Regions from separate parts of the Bradyrhizobium sp. Mp27 genome, predicted to be linked through region 4. Evidence: predicted binding sites of a transcription regulator. Region 4 holds the regulator's gene; each other region holds the start of a gene.

Region 1 (4,831 bases), on a different contig from region 4:
GCGGTAAAATAGATCGCGTAGCGGGGAAAATCTGTCATTGCCCGAGCATAACCGGTTCAGGCGGCAACAACAGCCTCGCGCGGCGTCGCCGCCGCAGCGAGCAGTCGCGTCGCATCGGTGAGATGCACGAGCTTTCCGCCTGATACCACCGCGATCAGCCGCGGCCGCAGCGGCACGCTGTCGTCGATCAGCAGCATGTCGGCGCGGCATCCTTCCGCGAGCACGCCGCGATCGGCAAGGCCGGTCGCGCGGGCCGGTCCCGCGGACACCAGGTTCCAGGCCTCGGTCAGCGGCAGCACGCCGTCGGCGACGAGGCGGAACGCGGCGAGCAGCTGTGCGGGATAGTAATAGTCCGACGCGAGCACCGAGCAGAGCCCTTTCGCGATCATGTCGGATGCCCGGGTCCAGCCGGTATGGCTGCCGCCGCGCACGACGTTCGGCGCACCGTAGACGATGGCATCGCCCGCGGACGCGGCCGCGCGCGCGGTCTCCTCGTTGATCGGAAACTCCGCGATGTCAGCGCCCAGCTCGCGAAACTGCTGTCGCATCGCCGGCGTTGCATCGTCATGCGAGAGCATCCGCACCTCGGCCGCGCGAGCAGTTGCGGCGAGCCGCGCCACGGAAGCCGGCACTTCACTGGCGCGCGAAAGCACACGCTCCACCAGCCGGTCGAACTCCTCGCCCGAGAGGCCGGTGCGCTCCACCATGCGGTTGCGCTTGCGCGGCTTGGCCATGTCGGCAACGGTGCCGTCCATGTGGTCGTTGAAGGCGAACAGGTCGACGCGGCCCTCGGCGAGCCACTGGCCGATCTCGGTCTCGGCATCGAGATTGTAGGTCTCGTGCCGCAGGTGGAAACGGGTGTCGGCGGCGAATTGCGGGCGCTGCCGCTCGATCGCCTCCATCAGGGCGCGCGCATTGCCGGCGCTGCGCAGGCCCGGCTCCCACGAGCAGGTCGTGGCGTGAAACACCGTGGTGATGCCGTTGCTGATCGCCTGGCGGTCACTGTCGGCGAGCGCGACGTCGATCGGGAAGTCGACGCCGGCGCGCGGCATCATCTGCCGCTCGAAGGCATCGCCGTGCAGATCGACGATGCCGGGCAATACCAGCAGGTTGCGCGCATCGATCGCCAGCCGCGCACGGCCGCGAGAGGCATCGACCCGCGCAATGTCCGCGCCGGACACGAGAATGGAAGTTTCGACGAGCTCGGATCCGATCAGGGCCCGGCCGCCCTCAAGGAAGATGTCTGTCACGCGATCGCGCTTCGTTTGCTGGCAGGGGAACGGGTGAGGGAGCTTGCCCGTGCTTCATATGCCGAGAGGAAATCTTCAATCCCGAGCTTGCGGAAATCGGGCAGTGCTTCACGCAATTTGTCGTGATCCCAGTCCCACCAGGCAAGCCGCGCCAACCGTCCGGCGACGTCTTCCGAGAACCGCCGCCGCACGATGCGCGCCGGATTGCCGGCGACGATGGTGTAGGCCGGCACGTCCTTGGTGACGATGGCGCCGGCCGCGACCACCGCGCCGGTGCCGATGTTGCGGCCGGGCAGCACGATCGCGCCGTGGCCGATCCAGACGTCATGGCCGATATGGACGTGATGCTGGCGCCGCCAGTCGAAGAACTCGGTGTCGTCGCTCTCGCGCTCGAAGTAGGCGCTGGAACGATAGGTGAAATGCGCCTGCGTGGCGCGATGCATCGGATGATTGCCGGGATTGATGCGGGTCATCGCCGCGATCGAGCAGAATTTTCCGATCGTGGTGTAGGTGATCTGGGCGTCGTTCACGACATAGGAGTAATCGCCCATCGTGACTTCAGTGAGAATCGTGCGCGCGCCGACTTCGGTATAGGTGCCGAGCCTGGTCTCATGCAGCTTCGCCGAAGGGTCGATGGTCGGTTGAACCGAGAGCGTTTTGCCGGCCATGCTGCATCCGATAGGTCGAGGGCGGGCGTACCTCTTCGAGCGGCCTGATGACAATGTCATGACGATGCGATGACAGGGGAAGAGGTGTGTAGGATCGCCGCACCGCAACGCCGGTGTCACACAAGTGTCAAGCGCCAGCGTTAGCGGTGGCTTCGAGCTACTCTGGAGCCCTCTATGCTGGTGGTTGAAGGTCTGACGTGCCGCTTCGGCGCAAAAGCCGCGGTGGACGACGCTTCGTTTCAAATCTCCCCCGGCGGCTTCGTCGGTGTGATCGGGCGCTCCGGCGCCGGCAAGTCGACCATGCTGCGCATGATCAATCGCTTGGCGACGCCGACGCAGGGCCGCATCCTGTTCGACGGCCTCGACGTCACGGCGTTGCGCGGCAAGGAATTGCGGCAGTGGCGGGCGCGCTCGGCGATGATTTTCCAGCAGTTCAACCTGGTCGGCCGGCTCGATGTGCTGACCAACGTGCTGATGGGGCGCCTCGCGACGATGCCGGCCTGGCGCTCGCTGACGCAGACCTGGCCCGAGCACGACAAGGCGCTGGCGATGTCGGCGCTCGAACAGTTCGATATCGCCTCACTCGCCGCCCAGCGCGCCGACCAGCTCTCCGGCGGCCAGCAGCAGCGTGTTGCGATCGCGCGCGCACTGGTGCAGCAACCCGACATCATCCTCGCCGACGAGCCGATTGCCTCGCTCGACCCGCGCAACACCAAGATCGTGATGGATGCGCTGCTGCGCATTAACAAACACTTCGGCATCACCGTGCTGTGCAATCTGCATTCGCTCGATCTCGCCCGCAGCTATTGCGATCGCCTGATCGGCATGGCGCAGGGCCGCGTGGTGTTCGACGGCGTGCCGTCCGAGCTCACCGACCACGTCGCGCGTGAACTCTACGATCTCGAAGCCGCCGACGTCATGGGCGGTGCATCTGCACCGGTGCCCGAGGGCGTGCCGGCGCTCGGAACGGCCGCGGCGGCCTGAGCGGCACAACGCTGTCACGTCCTGCTGATAAGTTTCGCGTCAACCGACCCCAACCGATGAAGAGGGTATCATGATCACTCGCAGACTCGTTCTTGCCGGCGCCGCCGTGCTCGCCTTCACGGCTTCCGCCTTCGCCGAAGACTGGAAAGCCAAATATCCGGAGCTGACCTTCGCGGTCGTTCCGGCCGAGAACGCCTCCGGCGTCACCGAGCGCTGGGCGCCGTTCGTGAGCTACCTCTCCAAGGAACTGGGCGTGAAGGTCACGCTGCGTATCGCCAACGACTACGCCGCGGTCATCGAGGGCCAGCGCGCCGGCAACATCCACATCGCCAGCTACGGCTCGGCCTCGTTCGCGCGCGCCCGCCTGACCGGCGTCAAGACCGACGCCTTCGCCAACGACATCAACGCCGACGGCTCGACCGGCTACTATTCGGTGTTCTTCGTCAAGGCGAGCAGCGCGTACAAGAAGGTCGATGACCTCAAGGGCAAGAACCTCGGCCTGGTCGACCCGAACTCGACCTCCGGCAACAACGTGCCGCGCTTCGAGCTCGACAAGATGGGCATCCCGGATGCCGACACCTATTTCAGCAAGGTGGTCTTCACCGGCAGCCACGAGAACGCGATCCTCGCTCTGGCCCAGGGCACCGTCGACGTCGCCGCCAACCAGTGGACCAGCGACGACGATTCCACGCTGGCGCAGATGCTGACTAAGAACATGCTGAAGAATGCCGACGGCTCGGCGATGAAGAAGGACGACTTCCGCATCATCCACAAGTCGGCGCCGATCATCAACGGTCCCTACGCCTACAATGCCGACCTGCCGGAAGACGCGAAGGCCGCCATCGCCAAGGCGTTCTTCGACGCGCCGTCCAAGGACAAGGCCGCGTTCGACCGCCTCTCCGACGGCCAGAAGAAGGGTTTTCATCCCGCCACCACCAAGGATTGGGATGGCACGATCGAGCTGATCAAGTTCGTCGATGCACTGCGTAAGAAGAAGGCGTCCTGAGTTTCAGGACGATAGCACTGGAGCCGGGTCGATGGACCCGGCTCTTTCTCTTTGATCGACCACCTTTCCTGGCCAGATGACCGTCGCGGTTTCGATCCTCCCCGAGCAGCAGCTGGCTGCGTTGAACGCCGCCTATGACCGGGCGGTCGCGCGCAAGCGACTCCGCCTCCTGTTGGGAGTTGTGATCTTCACCGCCGCGCTGGTTCTCGCCGCGATCGGCGCCGAAGTGAATTTGCGCACGCTTTTCACTTATTTCGGCAACTTCATCAGCTACTTCGACCGCATCCTCACGCTCGACAATGGCCAGCGGGTCTGGACCGATTTCGGCGAGTGGCTGTGGGGCTGGCGCAAATGGCTGAAGATGCTGGGCGAGACGCTGCTGATCTCCTATGTCGGCACGCTGATCGGCGCGACCTTCGCCTTCGCCTTGAATTTCTTCGCGGCAGAGAATACCTCGCCGTCGCCCTGGCTGCGCTTCGTGGTGCGGCGCCTGCTTGAATTCGCCCGCACCGTTCCTGGCATCGTCTTTGCGCTGGTGTTCGTGATCGCCTTCGGGCTCGGCCCGATGGCGGGCGTGCTGGCAATCGCGATCCACTCCACCGGCGCGCTCGGCAAGCTGTTCTCCGAGATCGTCGAGAACGCCGACATGAAGCCGGTCGAGGGCATCCGCTCGACCGGTGCGAGCTGGCTGTCCTGCATGCGCTTCGCCATGGTGCCGCAGGTGACCGCGGGCTATGCCAGCTACGCGCTGCTGCGCTTCGAGATCAACGTCCGCGAGGCCTCGGTCATGGGCTTCGTCGGTGCCGGCGGCATCGGCCAGGAACTCGTCGTCGCGATCCGCAAATTCTACTATTCGGACGTCAGCGCCATCCTGCTCGCCATCATCGTCACGGTCTTCATCATCGACATCAGCACCGGCTGGC
Region 2 (4,831 bases), on a different contig from region 4:
CCCGCCCGGCAGCAGCGACATCTGCCCGTTTGCGATCAAGGCGTTGTCCTGGGTCGAGGCGACGATGGCGATGTAGACCGGGAATGCGACGATCGCGATCCCGATCCAGAGAATGGCGTGGGCGACGTAGCGCCGAAAGCCCTCTTCCTCGACCATCAGTAGGTCACCTTGCGTTCGACGAAGCGGAACTGGATTCCCGTCAGCACGATCACCATGACCATCAAGATCACCGACTGTGCCGCGGAGCTGCCGAGATTGCCGCCGAGCAGGCCGTCGGAATAGACCTTGTAGACCAGCGTGACCGTCGACGTGCCTGGACCGCCGCGGGTCATGGTGTCGATGATGCCGAAGGTGTCGAAGAAGGCGTAGACGATGTTGACGACCAGCAGGAAGAAGATCGTGGGCGACAGCAGCGGGAAGGTCACGGTCCAGAACCGGCGCATCGGACGGGCGCCGTCGATCGCGGCGGCCTCGAACACGCTTCGGGGGATGGCTTGCAGGCCGGCGAGGAAGAACAGGAAATTATAGGAGATCTGCTTCCACGCCGCGGCGAGGATGATCAGCCCAGCCGCCTGGTTGCCGTCGAGAAGCGGATTCCAGTCGACGCCCAGGTTGCGCAGATAGCGCGACAGCACGCCAAGCGAGGGATGCAGCATGAAGATCCAGAGCACGCCGACCACGGGCGGCGCCACCGCATAGGGCCAGATCAGCAGCGTGCGGTAGAGCATTGAGCCGCGCAGCGGCTTGTCCGCCATCACGGCGAGCAGCAGCGCGAACGACAGCGACGACACGGCGATGGCGAACGAAAAGACGAACGTACGGACAACCGCCTCAAAATAGGCCGGGTCCTTGAACAGGTCCTGATAATTCTCGAACCAGACGAAGCTTGTCGACAGACCGAAGGCGTCCTGGAGCAGGAAGGATTGGATCACCGCCTGCGCGGCCGGCCAGTAGAAAAATATCAGGACGATCGCGAGCTGCGGCGCAACCAGCGCGTAGGGCAATAGCTTTGATTGGAAAATGGCTTGCTTTTGCATGATGTCAGCTGAGCGGCAGGCCGGCTTACCGGCCTGCCGCTCATCGCCTTACTTGACGGCGGTCTTTTCGAACTGACGCAGCATCGTGTTGCCGCGCTCGACGGCGGCGTCGAGCGCCTGCTTGGCGGTCTTCTTGCCGGCCAGCGCCTGCTCGATCTCTTCCGACCAGACGTCACGGAGCTGAACCATGTTACCGAGACGCAAGCCGCGCGAATTCTCGGTCGGCTCCTTGTTGGTCAGCTCGAGCAGCGGGGTCTCGAGATAGGGCTGATCCTTGTAGAAACCTTCTTCCTTCGCCTTGGCGTAGGCCGCCTTGGTGATCGGCAGATAGCCCGAGGCCTTGTGGATGTAGACTTGGCGATCGGTGTCCGAGAGGAAGGTCAGGAATTTCGCGACGCCCTTGTATTCCTCGGCCGACTTGCCGCCCATGACCCAGAGCGAGGCGCCGCCGATGATCGAGTTCTGCGGCGCGCCCTTGGCGTCCGGATAGTAAGGCATCGGCACGGCGGTGAAGTTGAACTTGGCCTGCGCTTTGACGTTGCCGAAGAACGCCGACGAGGTCAGGTAGATCGGGCATTCGCCGGAGGTGAAGCGGCCTTCGCCGGTGTTGGTGCGGCCGGCATAGTCGTAAGTCTTGGTCTTCTGCAGCTCGACCAGGGTTTCGAGATGCTTGACCTGAAGCGGGCCGTTGAACTCCAGCACGGTGTCGAAACCGTCGAGGCCGTTGGCCTTGCTGGCGAGCGGCACGTTGTGCCAGGCGGAGAGCTGCTCGAGATTGACCCAGGTGACCCAGGAGCCGGAGAAGCCGCAGGTGTCATGACCCGCAGCCTTCAGCTTCTTGGCGGCCTCGAACGTTTCGGGCCAGGTCTTCGGGATCTCGACGTTCGCCTTCTTGAGCTCGTCGAGGTTGACCCACATGACGGTCGACGACGAATTGAACGGGAAGGACAGCATCTCGCCCTTCGAGGTCGAATAGTAGCCGGTGATGGCGGGCAGGTAGATCTTGGGGTCGAACTTCTCGCCGGCCTCGGCCATCAGCTTGTAGACGGGCTTTACGGCGCCGGTGGCGGCCATCATGGTCGCGGTGCCAACTTCGAACACCTGCATGATGTGCGGGGCGTTGCCGGCGCGGAACGCCGCGATGCCGGCGTTCATCGTATCGGGATAGTTGCCCTTGTAGGTCGGGATCACCTTGTAGTCGGTCTGCGAGGCGTTGAAGTCGGTGGCGAGCTTGACGATGACGTCGTTGTTGGCGCCGGTCATCGCGTGCCACCACTGGATTTCGGTCACGGCCAAGGCCGGCGATGCGCCCATGCCGATCGTGATTGCAACTGCGGCAGCCGCCCCAAAGTGTCGAAGAGCCATCAAGTAAACCTCCCTTGGCCGTCAAAAAGAAGCGCTTGCGCTAGCAGCGCCATATGACGTTCACATGACTGTGTAAGCGGGAGAAACGAAAGCAGCAAGCGCGGCCAAAAGGGAAGCCGTCAAATAGGCGAATGCCGAGCGCGCAGCCTCCTCCGTTCGCGGTGCACATGCGTGCCCGCGCCGCAGTGCGGCATTTGCTCGGGTGAGGCGGCGAGGGCGTTTAGCGCTTGCGCTCGGGGCCGCAGACGGTGCCCTTTTCGACCATCGCGTCGATCTCCGATTTGGAGTAGCCGAACTCGCCCAGCACCTCCTGGGAGTGCTGGCTGAATTTCGGCGGCAGGCGGCGCAGGCTCGGCTTGCTGCGATCGAGCCGGATCGGCGAGGCCACGCCCTTGTACCAGTCCTTCTCAATGACATCGCCGCGGGCGATCGTGTGCGCGTTGGTCAAGGCCTGGTCGATCTTCTGCACGGGGCCTGCGGGCAGGCCGGCGGCGAGCAGGCGATTGCACAGCGGCTCGGCCTCGTGCTGGCTGAACACGGCGGCAAGCTCGGCGCGCAGCGCCTCGCGATTGGCGATGCGGTCCTTGTTGCAGGCAAAGCGCGGATCGGTGCCGAGCTCGGGCTTGCCGATCTCCTTGGCGAGCTTGCGGAAGGTGCCGTCATTGCCGACACCGATGAAAATGTCGTCGGTCCTGGTCGGGAAGATCGCGTAAGGCACGAGGTTGGGATGCTCGTTGCCGGTGAGCGACGGCGGCTTGCCGTGCATGAAATAATTCGCGGTGTGCGGATGCATGATGGCAAGGCCGGTCTCGTACAGCGTCGTCTCCAGGAACTGGCCCTGGCCCGAGCGCTGCCGCTCCGACAGCGCCATTAGGATGCCGATCGCCGCATAGAGGCCGGTGGTGATGTCGACCAGCGGCACGCCGATCCGCATCGGACCGCTCTCGGGCGAACCGGTCGCCGCGATCATGCCGGTCATGGCCTGGATAATGGCGTCATAGCCGGGATTGCCGCCGCGCGGTCCGTCGGCGCCGAAGCCGCAGATCCGGCAATGCACGAGGCGCGGGAATTTCTTGCTGAGCACATCGTTGCCGATGCCCCATTTCTCCAGCGTGCCCGGCTTGAAATTCTCGATCAGGACGTCGGCGGTCTCCAGCATCTTCAGCAGCACGACACGGCCGCCCTCGGAGGCGAGGTCGAGGCCGATCGAGCGCTTGTTGCGGTTGATGCCGATGAAATAGGCCGCGTCTTCCTCGTGGAACGGAGGGCCCCAGTCGCGCACCTCGTCGCCGGCGGGCGGCTCGACCTTGATCACGTCGGCGCCGTGGTCGGCGAGGATCTGGGTGCAGTAGGGACCGCCAAGCACGCGCGTGAGATCGATGACGCGCAGTCCGCTCATTGCGCCCAAAACGGCTTCAGTCATGCCTTCGCTTCCCCTGTGTCGATCATTGATCACAGGCCTAGCGAGGTTTTTTTGCGCCAGCAATGGCTTGCTGCGTAGGGCCGCATGCGCCGCCGCCGCGCCATCCCGCAACGTGGCAAATCAGGCGGAAGCGGCCGGCCCGAGGGGGATCTCGGGCCAGCCAATCCGCCGTTTGATCAGACGACCGTCAGGCGAACGTCGACATTGCCGCGCGTGGCATTGGAGTAGGGGCACACCTGGTGGGCCTTCTCGACCAGCGCCTCGGCTTCCGCGCGGGCGAGGCCCGGCAGCGAGACGGCGAGGTCGATGTCGAGACCGAAGCCGCCGGCCGAGCGCGGGCCGATGCCGACGGTGGAGGTGACCGAGGCGTCAGCCGGAACCTTGGGGCCGCCCTGCGAGGCCACGAACTTCATCGCGCCGATGAAGCAGGCGGCATAGCCGGCCGCAAACAGCTGCTCGGGATTGTTGCCGGCGCCGCCTCCGCCGCCGAGTTCCTTCGGGGTGGTGAGCTTGACGTCGAGCGCGCCGTCGAGGGTCGCCGCATGGCCGTCGCGGCCGCCGGTGGCTTTGGCGCTGGTCTTGTACAGGACGTTTACCGACATTTTCGTCTCCTCAGGTCTTCCGGTTGGGGTGGAACCTACATCGCAAACAATTAGATTGCACGCAATTGAAATCTGCATGCCTCACATTTAATTGTTCGCAATTGAATGTACGGCCGCCCGGTCCCAGAATGGAGGAAACCGCGTGAGATTCTCGATGCCCCGGAAATTATCGGCGCTGGACCCGCAGCGCCTCGACAATCAGATCTGCTTCGCGGTCTATTCGGCCGCGCATGCCTTCAACCGCGTCTACAAGCCGCTGCTCGACCGGCTCGGCCTGACTTACCCGCAATATCTGGTGATGCTGGTGCTGTGGGAGCGCGACGACGTGCCGGTCAAGGACATCGGCGAAAAGCTGTTCCTGGATTCGGGCACGCTGACGCCGCTGCTCAAGCGCCTCGAGGCCG
Region 3 (4,831 bases), on a different contig from region 4:
ATCCGTGCGAAAAGAGCATTCCAGGGTTGTATGTTCAATGAAATATTTCACACTTTGCGCGCGGCATAGGTGCAAGCGATCGGGCCGCCGAATTGTTCCTCCGCGGACCTAAGCGCGTGGGCTACGATGCAAAGGCCCCAACCACTTGGAGACTATCCGTTTTTTGACCGGACATTGGCGCGACGGCCTGTTCGCGAAGCGTCGTTCTCAGGCCGCGGCTTTGAGGGATTGCTCGCGATAGGCCCAGGGCAGTAGCTGGTCGATGTCGCGACTTGGATGTTCGTTGACGATTCTCGTCAGGACGTCGTTGAGATAGGCAAGCGGGTCGATGCCGCGGATTAATCGTTCGACCGTATTGTTGTGGAGTTCGACGCGGTCGTCATCGATGAAGCGCGTTGAGCCTTGCCAGCGCGAGAGGGTGTCGAGCGCTGGATGATGTGTGCGATGGCTAAAATCCGAAGAACTCACTTTGAGCACAATTGGTCCGCTGCGCTGTCTCGGAAGCGGACTTCCCATCCGGCCCGCTGTGAGTGCAAACCCTAGCTTGCGCCAAACGCCTTGAAGGTGATGATGGTGAGGGTGTCCTGGATGCCCGGCAGCACCTGCACCTTCTCGTTGATGAAGTGGCCGATGTCGGTGTCCTTGTCGACGTAGAACTTCACCAGCAAATCGTAATGGCCGGCCGTGGAGTAGATCTCGGAGGCGATCTCGGCTTCGGCAAGCGCGTTGGCGACCGTGTAGGACTGGCCGAGCTTGCATTTGATCTGGACGAAAAAAGGAACCATTGCAGTCACTCCGAAGGCATATCTGGCGGCTAGAGCCATTTCCGCTCCGATGAAATCGGAACGGGGCTCTAGATTCTAGTTTTGACGCGTTTTCTTCACGCGAACCGGTATCCACTTCGCTCGAAAACGCTCTAATAGGCCAAAACCGGCCGGATTTAGCAAGCAAACTTGCTGCCCTCGGGCGCAAGCGAACTTGCCGCCCCCCGGCATGCGCGCTAGGACGGACCATGGTCCCGAGGAAGCGGAAAATCGCCCCATGACGACGCCCGTGGCGCTCACCATCGCCGGCTCCGATTCGAGCGGCGGCGCCGGCATCCAGGCCGACCTGAAGACCTTTGCCGCGCTCGGCGTCTATGGCGCCTCCGCGATCACGGCCCTGACCGCGCAGAACACGCGCGGCGTCACCGGCATCCACGCGGTGCCCGCCGACTTCGTCACCGCGCAGATCGATGCCGTGTTTTCCGATCTCGAGGTCGGCGCGGTGAAGATCGGCATGGTGGCGCAGGCCGCCAGCATCGATGCGATCGCAGCGGCGCTGTCGCGCTGGAAGCCCGAGCATATCGTGCTCGATCCCGTGATGGTCGCAACCTCCGGCGATCGCCTGCTCGCCGCGGAGGCGGTGGAAGCCCTGCGCAAGAAACTGATGCCGCTGGCGTCGGTGATCACGCCTAATCTGCCCGAGGCCGCGGCTCTGCTCGACGAGCCCGTCGCGACACGCGAGGCCGAGATCGAGAGCCAGGGACGCCGGCTGCTGGCGCTGGGCTGCCGCGCGGTCCTGATCAAGGGCGGGCACGGCAAGGGCGCCGAAAGCATCGACTATCTCGTCGAGGCCGAGAACACGATCGCGCTTGCGGCGCCGCGCGTCGCCACCCGCAACACCCACGGCACGGGGTGCTCGCTGTCCTCGGCCGTCGCGGCGGGGCTTGCCAGGGGCGAGGATCTCGAGCGCGCCGTGCGGAACGCCAAGGCCTGGATCAGCGCAGCGATCGCGGCCGCCGACCGCTTCAGCGTCGGCCACGGCCACGGGCCGGTCCATCATTTCCACAAATTTTACTGATCCGGGCCGCCAGCGGCGCGCGGGACCGCTGCCGTTAACCTGATCAGCCATCGGTTCGGGGGTCTTGCGGAGGCCGTTGCGGCGTCATGTCGCCTGATTGTCGCATGCGACTGATATTCGCGGGACGGGCGAGGCGAGGTTTGATTCGTATCCGAGGGTGCCTCAAAGGTTCATTGGTCATCCCCCTGTCACGGGATATTGTTACAGGCTGTCGCATGGGAAGTTACGATGTGAGTGACGAGAGCCCTGAAAGGCGCTTTCGCACGTTGTTCATCTCCGACGTTCATCTCGGAGCCCGCGGTTCTCAAGCCGACCTGCTGCTCGACTTCCTGCGATACCACGATGCCGACACGATCTATCTCGTCGGAGACATCGTCGACGGCTGGGCGCTGAAATCGAGCTGGCACTGGCCGCAATCGCATAACGACCTGGTCCAGAAGCTGCTCCGCAAGGCGCGCAAGGGCGCCAAGGTCATCTACATTCCCGGCAATCACGACGAGTTCCTGCGCAACTATTACGGCACGCATTTCGGCGGCATCGACGTGGTCGAGAACACCGTCCACACCGGCGTGGACGGCAAGCGCTATCTCGTCATCCACGGCGACATCTTCGACCTCGTGGTGCAGAACGCGCGCTGGCTCGCCCATCTCGGCGACAAGGCCTATGACTTCGCGATCCAAATGAATCGCTTCGTCAACTTCTTCCGGCGCATGTTCAAAGTGCCGTATTGGTCACTGTCGCAATGGGCCAAGCAGAAGGTCAAGAACGCCGTCAACTATATCGGCGCGTTCGAGCAGGCGCTCGCCGCCGAGGCGCGGCGTCACGACGCCGACGGCGTGATCTGCGGCCACATCCACTATGCCGTGATCCGCGACGAGGGCGGCATCCGCTACATGAATTGCGGCGACTGGGTCGAGAGCTGCACGGCGCTGGTCGAGCATGACGATGGTCATTTCGAGATCATCACCTGGGCGGATCAGGCGCGGAAGCCGGCACAGGTCCCGCAGGTCGCAGCAAGGGCCGCTTGATGCGCATCCTGGTCGCGACCGACGCCTGGCACCCGCAAGTCAATGGTGTGGTTCGGACGCTGACCAAGCTCGCAGACGCCGCCGAGGGGCTCGGTGTCGAGTTCACGTTCCTGACGCCGCAATCGTTCCGCACCTTTGCGATGCCGAGCTACCGCGACGTGCGGCTCGCCATGCCGCGCCCGGCGCGGATCGCGAAGCTGATCGAAGAGGCGTGCCCCGACAGCATCCACATTGCAACGGAGGGGCCGATCGGCCTGATGGTCCGCCGCTACTGCCGCCAGCGCAAGCTGCCGTTCACGTCCAGCTTCCACACCCGCTTTCCCGAATATGTCCGCGCCCGCGTGCCGGTTCCGGAATCCCTGATCTGGCGGGCGCTGCGCCGATTTCACGCGCCCAGCCGTGCCGTGATGGCGGCAACGCCGGCGCTCGCCCGCGAGCTTGGCGAGCGCGGCTTTGACAACGTCGTGCTGTGGCCGCGCGGCGTCGACACTAGCCTGTTCCATCCCCGTGGGATCGACCTCTGCCTGCCGGCGCCGGTGTTTCTCTCGGTCGGCCGGATCGCGGTGGAGAAGAACCTCGAGGCGTTTCTCGATCTCGATCTGCCCGGCACCAAGGTGATCGTCGGCGACGGCCCGGCGCGGGTCGCGCTGGAAGAAGCCTATCCGGATGCGATCTTCCTGGGCGAGAAGCACGGCGAGGCGCTGGCGGCAATCTATGCGGCCGCCGACGTGTTCGTGTTCCCCAGCAAGACCGACACGTTCGGCCTGGTCCTGCTGGAAGCGCTCGCCAGCGGCCTGCCGGTCGCGGCCTTCCCGGTGAAGGGCCCCCGCGACGTGATCGGCGATGCACCGGTCGGCGCCCTCGATCACGATCTGCGCAACGCCTGCTTCGCGGCGCTCGACGTGTCCCGGCAGGACTGCGTCGAATTCGCCGCCAATTACACCTGGGAGGCCTCGGCGAGGGCGTTTGTGGACAGCATCAAGGCGGTTGGCGCGGTGCTTCCAGGCAGGAATGGGGCGGAGCAGGTTAGTTTCGTAGCCTGAAAACCAAGGTCCATCTTGCCCCGCGCCTCGTCCGGCGCGATAACATTAGGCATGACCGAACAGCTCCTCCCGATCGGCCCTGCCGATATCGATGCAGCAGCACGCGTGATCGCGCCCTTCGCCATCCGCACCCCGCTGTTGTCCTTTCCCGTGCTCAACGAGCGCGTCGGCGCAAAGGTCTTCCTGAAGCCGGAGATGCTCCAGCGCACCGGCTCCTTCAAGTTCCGCGGCGCCTTCAACAAGGTCGCGTCGATCCCGCAGGACAAGCGCGCCGGCGGTGTCGTCGCGTTCTCGTCCGGCAACCACGCCCAGGGCGTGGCGGCGGCTGCCAAGATCCTCGACATGCACGCGACCATCGTGATGCCCGCGGATGCGCCGCTGTCGAAGCGCGAGCGCACCAAATCCTACGGCGCCGAGGTCGTGCTGTACGATCGCGACCGCGACGACCGCGAGGCGATCTCGCGCGGCATCGCCGAGAAGCGCGGCGCGACGCTGGTCAGGCCCTATGACGATCCGTTCGTGATCGCGGGGCAGGGCACCGCAGGTCGTGAGATCGCGGAGGACATGGCTGCGCTCGGCCTCAGTCCCGACATCGTGGTGGCACCGGCCTCCGGCGGCGGCCTGATCGCGGGCGTCGCCACAGCCGTGAAGGCGCGCTATCCGCTCGCCGAGATCGTGGTGGCCGAGCCCGAGGCGTTCGACGATCACGGCATTTCGCTGACCGCAGGCCACCGTGAGCCGCACGGGCCCGCGGGCCGCACCATCTGCGATGCGCTGATGGCCCTGATCCCCGGCGAGATGACCTTTGCGATCAACAGCAAGCTCTTGGCGCGCGGCGTGACTGCGTCGGACAAGGAAGTCGGCGCGGCGGTGGCGTTCGCCTATCGCGAGCTGAAGCTCGTGGTCGAGCCGGGCGGT
Region 4 (4,831 bases):
TGCCGCGCCGAGATCACCTGACGGCACCACGGCCTTGATGCCGATCAGAAGGCCTTCGCCGCGCACTTCGCTGACGATGTCGGGATAACGATCGATCACGGAGGCAAGCTTCTGCTTGAGCAGCAGCGACATCTTCTGCACGTGGTCGAAGAAGCCGGGCTTGAGCATGACGTCGAGCACGGCGTTGGCAGCCGAGATCGCGAGCGGATTGCCGCCGAAGGTCGAGCCGTGCGAGCCGGGCCCCATGCCGGCAGCCGCGTCCGCGGTCGCCAGCACCGCGCCGATCGGGAAGCCGCCACCGAGCGCTTTGGCCAGCGACATCACGTCAGGCGTGACGCCGGTGCGGCGATGCGCGAACAGATCGCCGGTGCGGCCCATGCCGGTCTGCACCTCGTCGAACGCGAGCAGCAGGCCCTTCTCGTCGCAGAGCTGGCGCAACGCCCGCAGGAAGGCGGGCGTTGCCGAACGCACGCCGCCCTCGCCCTGGATCGGCTCGATCAGGATGCCGGCGGTCTGCGGACCGATCGCCTTCTTGATGGCTTCGATATCGCCATGCGGGACCTGGTCGAAGCCGTCCATCGGCGGGCCAAACCCTTCGAGATATTTTGCCGAACCGGTCGCGGCGAGCGTTGCCAGCGTGCGGCCGTGGAAGGCGCCTTCGAAGGTGATGATGCGATAACGTTCCGGATGACCCTTGGAGAAGTGATGATGGCGGACCAGCTTGATCACACCTTCCAGCGCTTCGGCGCCGGAATTGCAGAAGAACACGAAGTCCGCGAAGCTTTCGTTGCACAGACGCGCGGCAAGCTTCTCGCCGTCCGGGCTCTGGAACAGGTTCGACATGTGCCAGAGCTTGGTGGCCTGCTCCTGCAACGCCTTGACCAACGCAGGATGAGCATGGCCGAGCGCATTCACCGCCACGCCCGAGGTGAAATCGAGATAGCGATCGCCATTTGTCGCAATCAGCCAGCAGCCTTCGCCGCGCTCGAAACCGAGGTCGGCCCTGGCGAAAACGGGGAGCAAATGCGGCGCTGCGCTGTTAGTCATGACGATCACTTGAATGTTGCGGACGGTGTGAGCGTGCATTGCGCAACGCACCATTGACCGGCCCGGAAAACGAAACGTGCCGCCTTTTAAGGGCGGCACGTATCACTATCTTATGCTTGGTGAAACCGGTGTCAATGCCGCCCGGAAAGCCTCACGAAACGCAGAATCCGTAGTCTTGCGGTGGCGATTTTGCGTGTTTCCGCCACGGAACATGTGGAAGCGAGTCGGCGGACTCTTGCGCGTGAGTCACGCCATATTGTAGCGTTTGGCTTGTCAGATACGACATCTCGTGCAGCAGTTCTGATCCTCTAAGTCCTCATGTACCGGCGTAAGCGTTCGGGCGCATCTGGTGCGCCCGGCGAGCCTTAAGGGATTCTGGCGGCACGGGTTTTTCGAAGCTTAGGCATTCGCCGTGCGGCCGCCAGGATGGCAGGCGCCGGCGAAGGAAAGGGTGCAATGACCGTTTTGACCTGGTCGGATGATCGCGTCGAGCAGCTGAAAAAGCTCTGGGAGGCCGGACTTTCGGCCAGCCAGATCGCCGCTGAACTCGGCAATGTGACCCGCAATGCCGTGATCGGCAAAGTGCACCGGCTCGGCCTGTCGGGCCGCGCCAAGAGCCCTTCATCGGCAGCGCCGCGGCCGCGCAAGGCGCGCCCCGCCCAGCACATGATGCGGGTGACCCGCCCGATCGCACGCGGCAACACCGCGCTGGCGCAAGCCTTCGAAGTCGAGGTCGAGGCCGAACCGGTCACCTACGACAACGTCGTGCCTATGAGCCAGCGGCTGTCGCTGCTGGAGCTGAACGAGGCCACCTGCCACTGGCCGGTCGGCGATCCCTCGAGCCCGGATTTCTTCTTCTGCGGCGGCAAGGCGCTCTCCGGCCTGCCCTACTGCGCCCAGCACTCGCGCGTGGCGTATCAGCCCGCGGCGGATCGCCGGCGCGCGCCGGCGAAGCCTGGTCCGCGCTGAGGTATCGGATTAGCTGACTACGAAGACGGCGCCGTCACGCGATGACGGCTCAACTCACTCGGTGTCGTCCCTGCGAACGCAGGGACCCATAATCCCGGCGCGTAGTTATTGCGCGGGATGATCACTCCGAGTCGTCGCCAAACCACTCCCTGTGGTTATGGGTCCCTGCGAACGCAGGGACGACATCGAGGATGCTGTGGCAGCCCGCTAAATCACGTCTGCCACAGCAACCCCTTACGCCTGCTCCGCCTTCGCAAAGCGATCGTCCAGTGCGTAGCCCGCGCCGCGGACGGTGCGGATCGGGTCCTGCTCGCGGCCGAGATTGAGCAGCTTGCGTAGGCGGCCGATATGGACGTCGACGGTGCGCTCGTCGATGTAGATGTCACGGCCCCAGACGCTGTCGAGCAGCTGCTCGCGCGAGAACACGCGGCCGGGATGCTCGAGAAAGAACTCCAGCAGGCGATATTCGGTCGGGCCGAGATCGATCGGCCGGCCCGAGCGCGCCACGCGGCGCTTGTCGCGGTCGAGCTCGATGTCGCCATAGGCGAGCACCGTGGCGAGCCGCTCCGGGCTGGCGCGCCTGAGCAGGCCCTTCACGCGTGCCAGCAGCTCCGGCACCGAGAACGGCTTGACGATGTAGTCGTCGGCGCCGGTCGCAAGACCCCGCACCCGCTCGCTCTCCTCGCCGCGCGCGGTGAGCATGATGATCGGGAGCTGCTTGGTCTCGGGCCGGGTGCGCAGCCGCCGGCACAGCTCGATGCCGGAGAGGCCCGGCAGCATCCAGTCGAGCACGATCAAATCGGGGATATGCTCCTTGAGGCGGGTGTCGGCATCGTCGCCGCGCATCACCGTCTCGACGTCATAGCCGTCGCCTTCGAGGTTGTAGCGGAGAAGCTCGGTGAGAGCTTCCTCGTCCTCAACCACCATAATGCGTGCGCCCATGGTGTCGTAGCTCCTTAAGTGTTCGGGACCGTCGTGGCGAAGGTCGTCATGTCGCCCTTCGGCCGCTTGTCGGTGATCGCCTGGCCCTCGATCATGTAGAACACGGTCTCGGCGATGTTGGTGGCGTGGTCACCGATGCGCTCGATGTTCTTGGCGCAGAACATCAGATGGATGCAGAACGAGATGTTGCGCGGATCCTCCATCATGTAGGTGAGCAGCTCGCGGAACAGCGAGGTGCAGATGGCGTCGACTTCCTCGTCGCCCTTCCACACCGCCATCGCCGCCGGCAGATCGTGCGCGGCATAGGCGTCCAGCACCGACTTGACCTGCTGCTGCACGAGGTCGGTCATGTGCTCCAGGCCGCGGAACAGCTTGAGCGGATGAAAATCCGTCTCCAGCGCCGCGACGCGCTTGCCCATGTTCTTGGCGAGGTCGCCGATCCGCTCGAGATCGGTCGCGACGCGCATGGCGCCGACGATCTCGCGCAGATCCACCGCCATCGGCTGGCGGCGCGCGATGGTGAGCACGGCGCGCTCCTCGATCTTCTTCTGGAGCGCGTCGAGCTCGGTGTCGATGGTGACGACGCGCTGGCCGAGCGCGACGTCGCGGCGGATCAGCGCGTCGACGGAATCGACGATCATGCGCTCGGCGATGCCGCCCATCTCGGCGACTAGGCGCGTGAGCTCCTGGAGGTCGGTGTCGAAGGCCTTTGCGGTATGTTCAGAACCCATGTTCCGTCTCCTCAGCCGAACCGGCCGGTGATGTAATCCTGCGTGCGCCGGTCGGTCGGCGACGTGAAGATCTTGCTGGTGTCGTCGAACTCGATCAGCTCGCCGAGATACATGAAGGCGGTCTTGTCGGAGACGCGCGCCGCCTGCTGCATGTTGTGGGTGACGATCGCGATCGTGTAGTTCTCGGACAGCTCCTGGATCAGCTCCTCGACCTTGGCGGTCGAGATCGGGTCGAGCGCCGAGCAGGGCTCGTCGAACAAGATCACCTCAGGCCGCACTGCGACCGTGCGGGCGATGCAGAGGCGCTGCTGCTGGCCGCCGGAGAGCGACAGGCCGGAGGCGTTAAGCTTGTCCTTGACCTCGTTCCACAGCGCGCCGCCGCGCAGCGCCTTCTCGACGCGGTCGTCCATCTCGGACTTCGAGATCTTCTCGTAGAGACGGATGCCGAAGGCGATGTTCTCGTAGATCGTCATCGGGAACGGCGTCGGCTTCTGGAACACCATGCCGACGCGGGCGCGCAGCAGATTGAGGTCCAGCTTGGGGTCGAGGATGTTGGTCTGGTCGAGCATGAGCTGACCGGTGACGCGCTGGCCCGGATAGAGATCGTACATCCGGTTGAAGATGCGCAGCAGGGTGGACTTGCCGCAGCCCGACGGGCCGATGAACGCCGTGACGCGGTTGGTGCCGAGCGCCAGATTGATGTTCTTCAGCGCGTGGTGCTCGCCATAATAGAAGTTCAGGTTGCGCACCGTCACCTTGGCCGGGGCCTCGGGCAACACCGGCGCCTGCGGCAAACCACCGGCCGCGCTCATCGATACGGAAAGCTCACTCATTTTGCGGTCCTCTCGGCGCCAAGGATGCGCGCGCCAATGTTCAGGGCAAGCACGGTAATCGTGATCAGCAGCGCGCCGCTCCAGGCGAGCTGCTTCCAATAGGCGTAGGGGCTCTGGACGAAGTTGTTGATGGTGACCGGCAGGTTCGCCATCGTCTTGTTCAGGCCGAGGCTGAAGAACTGGTTCGACAGCGCAGTGAAGAGCAGCGGCGCGGTCTCGCCGGCGACGCGGGCGGTCGCGAGCAGCACGCCGGTGATGAGGCCGGAACGCGCGGCACGATAAGCGATGCGCTTGATCACCAGCGAGCGC

The links. The regulator PhoB, encoded in region 4, activates phosphate uptake and scavenging genes when phosphate is short. The targets are predictions, from matches to a motif close to TGTCATNNANCTGTCAT.
Region 1: phnC (phosphonate ABC transporter ATP-binding protein) is a predicted target of PhoB. The motif match lies at 1,977-1,993, and genes of this name have one in related genera.
Region 2: ugpB (sn-glycerol-3-phosphate ABC transporter substrate-binding protein UgpB) is a predicted target of PhoB. The motif match lies at 2,456-2,472, and genes of this name have one in related genera.
Region 3: QJT78_RS31715 (UDP-2,3-diacylglucosamine diphosphatase) is a predicted target of PhoB. The motif match lies at 2,018-2,034, and genes of this name have one in related genera.

Annotation. Positions count from the first base shown of each region.
Region 1 is NZ_JASAUS010000016.1:1,137-5,967, reverse strand. It holds gene QJT78_RS11975 (DUF1045 domain-containing protein) at 1-38, opposite strand, end outside; gene QJT78_RS11970 (alpha-D-ribose 1-methylphosphonate 5-triphosphate diphosphatase) at 57-1,250, opposite strand; gene QJT78_RS11965 (chloramphenicol acetyltransferase) at 1,247-1,918, opposite strand; gene phnC (phosphonate ABC transporter ATP-binding protein) at 2,093-2,902, shown strand; gene phnD (phosphonate ABC transporter substrate-binding protein) at 2,973-3,908, shown strand; gene phnE (phosphonate ABC transporter, permease protein PhnE) at 3,985-4,831, shown strand, end outside.
Region 2 is NZ_JASAUS010000053.1:3,981-8,811, forward strand. It holds gene ugpE (sn-glycerol-3-phosphate ABC transporter permease UgpE) at 1-156, opposite strand, end outside; gene ugpA (sn-glycerol-3-phosphate ABC transporter permease UgpA) at 156-1,037, opposite strand; gene ugpB (sn-glycerol-3-phosphate ABC transporter substrate-binding protein UgpB) at 1,086-2,402, opposite strand; gene QJT78_RS24970 (CaiB/BaiF CoA-transferase family protein) at 2,623-3,825, opposite strand; gene QJT78_RS24975 (organic hydroperoxide resistance protein) at 4,002-4,427, opposite strand; gene QJT78_RS24980 (MarR family transcriptional regulator) at 4,582-4,831, shown strand, end outside.
Region 3 is NZ_JASAUS010000082.1:30,357-35,187, forward strand. It holds partial or broken gene QJT78_RS31700 (transposase domain-containing protein) at 208-417, opposite strand; gene QJT78_RS31705 (Lrp/AsnC family transcriptional regulator) at 540-785, opposite strand; gene thiD (bifunctional hydroxymethylpyrimidine kinase/phosphomethylpyrimidine kinase) at 1,042-1,842, shown strand; gene QJT78_RS31715 (UDP-2,3-diacylglucosamine diphosphatase) at 2,058-2,870, shown strand; gene QJT78_RS31720 (glycosyltransferase family 1 protein) at 2,870-3,913, shown strand; gene QJT78_RS31725 (threonine/serine dehydratase) at 3,965-4,831, shown strand, end outside.
Region 4 is NZ_JASAUS010000003.1:49,103-53,933, forward strand. It holds gene QJT78_RS03190 (aspartate aminotransferase family protein) at 1-1,047, opposite strand, end outside; gene QJT78_RS03195 (GcrA family cell cycle regulator) at 1,504-2,016, shown strand; gene phoB (phosphate regulon transcriptional regulator PhoB) at 2,251-2,958, opposite strand; gene phoU (phosphate signaling complex protein PhoU) at 2,973-3,689, opposite strand; gene pstB (phosphate ABC transporter ATP-binding protein PstB) at 3,701-4,522, opposite strand; gene pstA (phosphate ABC transporter permease PstA) at 4,519-4,831, opposite strand, start outside.